Regions from separate parts of the Dorea chungnamensis genome, predicted to be linked through region 3. Evidence: riboswitches for the same ligand, from Rfam matches in the RefSeq annotation. Region 3 holds a riboswitch; each other region holds the start of a gene.
The links. A riboswitch is a leader RNA that binds a small molecule or an ion and turns the genes downstream of it on or off. The one in region 3 is predicted to bind cobalamin.

Region 1 (2,276 bases), on a different contig from region 3:
CGGTTCCACCCGACCATGTGAAGCTGTCTGGTGTATAGACGCCGTCTTTTAACTTGGTGGTATTGTTCACTTTTCCAGTCGAACCGCTTAAGTCAGACTCATACTTGGATTCGGAATCTGGATTGCTATTATTCTGACTGCCGGAAGAACCGGTGCTGCCGCTGGAACCTGAATTACCAGTGTTGCCTGTGCTGCCAGACGAATTATTCCCAGAATCTGAATCTGTTACTTTTTGCGCACCTTCAGAAGAAAATGTAACATGACGATCATACCACTCATCATTCGCGATTGAATGTGCAGCAATTAAAATTTCCTTATCCAGAACAAGAACAGGAATATCAAATGTACGGTAGGTTGTATCCCCCTCTTTATATTCCTTTCTAGCTCCTATCCATCCTGAACCTTTTTCTGCATCTTCTCCTGAACCAACAAACAAATAATCATAACCTGTTTTTTTAGTGCTTAGAGTCAATTCTGCCGTCATCATACCATTATCAACTGTGAGTATGCAATTATCAATGCTAAACATTCCCTCTGTACAAGTTGCATTTATTATATATCTTCCATTCTCCAAAGCACCTGGTGTTGGAATTGGATCCGGCTCTGTTTCTCCAACTATTTCTGCTGGAATCTGAAGTACCAAAGGAGTTGTTTTATACCATCCCTTTCCTTCACCTGGATTATATAAAGCGATTGGTACATTGCTACCTGCGTCAGATACTGACACGGAGAAATTAAATACCCATCCTGATTTCCCGTCTTGATTAACTTCTATTCCGTCTATTGCTTTTTCCAACGTTGCATCTTCAACATTTCCAAGATAAATCTTACTGTAACTTACATTGGCTGTATACATGCTGATATTAATCTGATTTCCACTAATAACTGCTTCTGAATTTGCTATTTTAAACATTTTATATTCTGTATTATCAGAAACCTTTAATACCTTTATTCCCACATCTCCGGTTGGAATCTGGATACTAGTATTATCAACCTCACCTTCTTCTAAGAGCATTGGTACTCCTAATAGACTTTGATTTATTATCTCAGTTGTGGTAATTTCCTCATTTTCAGAAATATTTTGCTGATTCTCCAGCTGTACTGTTTCATTCTCCATTGTCTGTGGATTCTCCACTTTCTCTTCGGTCTTCGAAGGTTCTACATTCTGCGGAATATCAGAAGGATTTCCCTGTTCAGCTTCTTCTCCTTCTACCACTTCTTCTTGCTGTTCATTCTCTGCATTTTCCTGTCCTTGTACATTCGGCTCTTCTGCTCGAAGCGAGGTCACAGGTGTTACTACCATAGCCACAGCCAGAAGAAGGGCAAGAAATTTTTTCGTGTTGCTTTTCACTTAAATCCTCTCCTTTTGATTATTTTCGGCCTTCTGGGGAAGTGGCCCCTTGTTGGTATTGCAAAAAAAATCTGCTATCATTCCGAAAGCAGACATTCTTCAAGAGCTGTGAAAAATATTTTCCCACAACTTTTACTTTATTACATGAAAACACTTTCTTCGGAAGCTATTCACCAACATTTTCAGCAGGTTTCCTGACTTACATATCAACGCTCGGCTGCACCTTCTCACATATAAAATATATGCAATGGCATATCAGAGCCTTACTCCTTGCTTACAGTGACCGGATCGCTCAGGACTTGCACCTGATTCCCTTTTACCCCTACAGATGAACATCTGTCTGGCACTGAAAACCCCATATATTTGATATTATCAATCACTACCTCATTGTAGCAAACTTATCAGCCAATTACAATATTTCCCAAAGAAAGTCCTTCCTTTTTCACATTCTCAAAAAATAAGCTGTAGCCATACCAAGGCATAAGAATGGCCCAAATGGAAATGATGTTTTATATCCAACTTTTTTTTGCACCAGAATCCATACTACATAGATTCCTGCGCTAAATACCGCCATTACGAATGCAAGCATCATACACCGCCATCCAAGATACCATCCACAGACAGCCGTGAGTTTGATATCACCGCCGCCGAAGCTTCCCGGAACAATACACGTAATAATGAGAAGCAGTATGCTGATACATAAGACGCCGATTCCTCTCTCCATCAGACTGATTTCTGTGAAAAAAGGGGTTGATGCCAGACCAACCCCTCCAGTTATTATGATTAATTTGTTCGGAATCTTCATTGTCTTCCAATCATTATAGGCTATCATTGCCAATAAACTTAAGAATCCTGCCGCAAATAATATTCTACAGACATTCACCATCCGATCTCTCCTTCTGTTTTTTGTTCTCAGTTGCCTGAA
Region 2 (2,276 bases), on a different contig from region 3:
ATGAATCAGAAACTGGGAATTAAGTTTATGTTATCAGAGCCAATGGCTTCTCGGGATCTTTTAAGTAAAAGACAGTTTAATGAATTCTTTGTGCCTTATCTGAAACAGGCTGTTAAAAGATTGAACGAATTTCAGGGAGCAACGTCTATTCATATTTGTGGACATACAAAAGACCGGTGGCAGGAAGTGGTTGATGCCGGTGTTTCAGGATTCTGGGTAGATAATTGTGAGAGCTTGAAAGAATTGAAAGAGGGTTATGGCAACAGAATTGCTATCAGCGGTAATCTAATGCCGGTAGATGTACTGAGAAATGGGACGGTTAAAGATATTGAAGAACATGTAAAAAAATGTATTGCAGATGCAGGCGATAATCCTTGTGGATATAATCTGTGCCCTGGATGTACAACCCCGGTAGGAACGCCGAAAGAGAATATGATTGCATTCATGAATGCGGCAGCAATCTACGGAAGAGGGGCGAAAAAAGGCTGTATGCCAAAAGGAATGATAGAAATATAATTCATAGGAATTGTCTATAAAACTATTGGAATTATCAATTGGGATGAAAAGATATTTTATGCTACCATATGAGTAGTAACATATATAGTGATGCATAGGCATTGAAAAGGAAATCTGGTGAGAGTCCAGAACAGCCCGCTCTACTGTATGACAGACGATAACCTGAATACCACTCTGGGATAGAGGAAGGCAGGATTAGAGGGAGAAGTTAAGTCAGGAGACCTGCTATATATGAACGAGCTTATCGGTGGGGAGAAAGCGGTGTGTTTACGCTGCTTTTTCTGCACCGTTTTTTTCTGCTATAAAGCATGTCTTAGGGGTGAGTGAATGGAAGTACAGATTGTATCAGGTTTTTTGGGAGCTGGAAAGACAACTTTTTTAAATAAATATCTACCACTTCTGAAGGGAAAAACGGTAGTCATAGAGAATGAGTTTGGGGATGTGGGACTTGATGGAGAATTGATTCAGGAGGATCTTCCGGTTAAAGAATTGTATGCAGGATGTATCTGCTGCAGTCTGGCGCTGGATTTCCAAAAAGGGATTAAAGAACTTGCAGAGCAGTTCCATCCGGATCGGATTGTTATTGAACCTTCTGGTGTGGGAAGACTTACAGATGTTGTAAAGGCCTGTGGCCGGGCAAAAGAAAAGGAAGGAATAGATCTTAGAATTACCAAATTGATTGTAATATTAGATATTACGGAGTTTGAAGATTATATAGATGGTTTCGGTGCGTTTTACCTGGATCAGATTCAAAATGCAGGACTTATATTATTGAGTAATCTGGAACAGGTGTCAAAAGAGGAAAAGAATCGATTGATTTCGGAGATAAGAGAGGTAAATCCCGATGCTGTTATATATGAAGATGACTGGCGTAAGATGGAAGGCGCAGCATTGTTAGAGCTTTTGGATATGACAGAAGATTATGAAAATAATCCGGAAGATGATATGGAAGAGATCATGATGTCGCCGGCTTTCGCAGATAAGATATTTTCCAGTATGTCAATAGAAAATGCCAGAGAAATGACTGCTCATGAATTAGAGAAGGCGTTGTATGGATTAAAGGATAAAAAATATGGAAAAGTCCTGCGTGCCAAAGGAATTGTAAAAGCAGGGGATGGAAGAGTGTTGCATTTTGATTTTACACCATCCATTGTGGAAGTGGCAGATATCTCGGATAACGGCAAAGGAACGAAAGTGGATAAGATTATTATTATAGGATGTAATCTGGATGAAACAGCGATTAGGGAGCTGTTTTCTATATAATGCAAGGAGGAAGCAAGATGCAGGCAAAGGAAGAGTTGTTGCAGAAGTTATCGGACTGTGTGTTTGATATGGAGGATGAGGAAGTTGTAGACGTGGTCAAAGAGTATATTGAATGCGGTTATGATCCACAGGAAGGTATGTTGGAAGGACTGGTTGATGGAATGAAGAGAGCCAGTGCCATGTATGAAGAAGGAGAATACTTTGTGCCGGAGCTGATTGTATGTTCTGATGCAATGTATGCCGGAATCGAAGAGTTCCAGAAATATCTGCCAGACACAGAAGACACAAGTATTGGTAAAGTGTTAATCGGTGTTGTAGAAGGAGATACTCATGACATTGGGAAGAATCTTGTGAGAATCATGATGGAGACCGGAGGATTCGATGTACATGATCTGGGACGAGATGTGCCTTTGGATGCATTCGTGGACTATATCAGAGATAATGATGTAGATATCTTATGTATGTCTTCGTTAATGACTACAACAATGCCGGGCATG
Region 3 (2,276 bases):
CAGATAATCAGGACGTAGAGGAATTCTGTATGAAAGCATTAAAGAAGACAGGGGATGAATTGGATGAAGAAGTGTCCATTTATGGCATTCGGGATAACAGCAGATATATCCAGATTGAAAACTTATCAGAACTTGAAGAAAATGAAGTGTACCTTTCACGACCATTCAGTGAGAAGTATAACCTGAAGGTGGGAGATATCATTAAGCTGGATGAAAAATATGAACATAAGCAGTATCAGTTTAAAGTATCAGGAATTTATGAAAAATGTCAGAGTATTGCAGTTTTCCTTCCGATTGAAAAATATCGTTCTTTATTTGAACTGGGCAAGGAGGAGTTCACCGGATATATCTCAGACACAGAGATTACCGATATCGAAGAAGATAAAATCGCGACAGTTATTACGAAAGAGGATATTACGAAAATGTGCGACCAGTTAGATCATTCTATGGGAGCCTATATGCAGTATTTTCAGATTCTGTGTATCCTGTTATCTGCAGTGCTGATTTATCTATTGACAAAGCTTATTATCGAAAAGAACGAAACGGCAATCTCCATGGCGAAGATTCTTGGTTATGAAAACCGTGAGATCGCAAGCCTATATTTGCTATCTACAACAATGGTAGTGGTTGTGGCGTATACCATAAGTGTAATATTAGGTTCTACGGTAATGAAACAGGCATGGAAAATCATTATGTTTAAATATAATGGATGGTTTGCCTTTACGATAGAGCCAATGGGCTATGTGAAGATGTTTTCCTTCGTTCTTCTTGGATACCTGATAGTAATAATACTGGATTTCAGAAGAATCCGAAAGATTCCGATGGAAGAGGCATTAAAAAATGTGGAGTAGTCAATAACCATAGATATTAAAAAACAATTTCAGAGACTTTACATTTTTATTCGGGTGTGATAAGGTATGTTCGATAGGTTCAGACAATCATGGATTGTCTGATGAAAAGGGAAACAGGTGCAAATCCTGTACGAACTCGTCACTGTAAGCGAGGAGTGCAAGGCCAGATAAGTCACTGAGCAATTGGGAAGGCGGCCTTGGATGTGGATCCGTAAGTCAGGAGACCTGCCTATTGAAAAACGGAGTGGGATATGCCCACAGATCACGAGTAACTGGTCGCAACCGATTATAATGGAGATATTACATTTCTGGCAGTGTCTGTATCTGCCGGAAGTGTTGTTTGATTATGTCAGTATTACGTCCTTTTACCATTTTATGGAAAAAGGACGTTTTTTGGCTTTAAGTCATTATACCCTCATAAGTACTGCCGTTATATCCTTTTGTCGGAAATGGACCAGAAATAAGAAGGAGGAACAAGATGAAGAAAAGAGTAGTAGCAATCTTGCTGGCAGTTTCCATGGTAAGTGCTCTGGTAATGACCGGATGTTCTGGCAGCAGTGAGGAGACATCCGAAACGGCGGAGGAAACTGAAGAAGTAGAGACAGATGCTGATCAGGAAGCGGCAGATGAAGTAGCTGCATTGATTGATGCCATCTATGTGCAGGAGAGAACAGATGAAACGGATGAACAGTGCAAGGAAGCCAAAGAGGCATGGGACGCACTGACAGATGAGCAGAAGGAATTGGTAGAAGGGGAAAATGCAGATCCGGATTACTTTGGAAGAGATACAGGCGATGCATCCAAAGATGATCCTCGTAATCAGGATGATATTGGTGAAAATGAGATCCTCGTAGTCAGCTTTGGAACCTCTTTTAATGACAGTCGTGTGGCTGATATTAAGGGAATCGAAGATGCACTTCAGGAAGCATATCCTGACTGGTCGGTAAGAAGAGCATTTACGGCACAGATCATTATTAACCATATTCAGGCGAGAGATGAGGAATGTATTGATAATATGGATCAGGCATTGGAACGTGCAGTTTCTAATGGAGTGAAAAATCTGGTGGTACAGCCGACGCATCTGATGCATGGCGCAGAATACGATGAGCTGATGGAATCTGTAGAAGCTTACCAGGATCAGTTTGAATCTGTAAAAGTTGCAGAGCCTTTGCTTGGAGAAGTCGGAGAAGATGCAACGGTTATCAATGCTGATAAAGAAGCGGTTGCTGAAGCGATTACTTCTGAGGCAGTGGAAACAGCAGGATATGACAGCCTGGATGCTGCAAAAGAAGATGGCGCTGCATTTGTATTTTTGGGACACGGTACCTCTCATACTGCAAAAGTATCTTATAGCCAGATGCAGACACAGATGAATGACCTCGGATATGACAATGTATTTATCGGAACGGTAGAAGGCGAACCGGA

Region 1: it holds a riboswitch for cobalamin, as region 3 does, so the genes downstream of both, ABE613_RS09700 (hypothetical protein) here and ABE613_RS05640 (sirohydrochlorin cobaltochelatase) in region 3, are expected to answer to the same signal.
Region 2: it holds a riboswitch for cobalamin, as region 3 does, so the genes downstream of both, ABE613_RS04175 (CobW family GTP-binding protein) here and ABE613_RS05640 (sirohydrochlorin cobaltochelatase) in region 3, are expected to answer to the same signal.

Annotation. Positions count from the first base shown of each region.
Region 1 is NZ_JBDOHT010000009.1:115,428-117,703, forward strand. Features, by position in the region: gene ABE613_RS09700 (hypothetical protein) at 1-1,351, opposite strand, end outside; cobalamin riboswitch at 1,519-1,717, opposite strand; gene ABE613_RS09705 (prepilin peptidase) at 1,794-2,237, opposite strand; gene ABE613_RS09710 (dicarboxylate/amino acid:cation symporter) at 2,221-2,276, opposite strand, start outside.
Region 2 is NZ_JBDOHT010000003.1:179,302-181,577, forward strand. Features, by position in the region: gene ABE613_RS04170 (uroporphyrinogen decarboxylase family protein) at 1-516, shown strand, start outside; cobalamin riboswitch at 585-760, shown strand; gene ABE613_RS04175 (CobW family GTP-binding protein) at 844-1,779, shown strand; gene ABE613_RS04180 (cobalamin B12-binding domain-containing protein) at 1,797-2,276, shown strand, end outside.
Region 3 is NZ_JBDOHT010000005.1:7,776-10,051, forward strand. Features, by position in the region: gene ABE613_RS05635 (ABC transporter permease) at 1-851, shown strand, start outside; cobalamin riboswitch at 910-1,098, shown strand; gene ABE613_RS05640 (sirohydrochlorin cobaltochelatase) at 1,330-2,276, shown strand, end outside.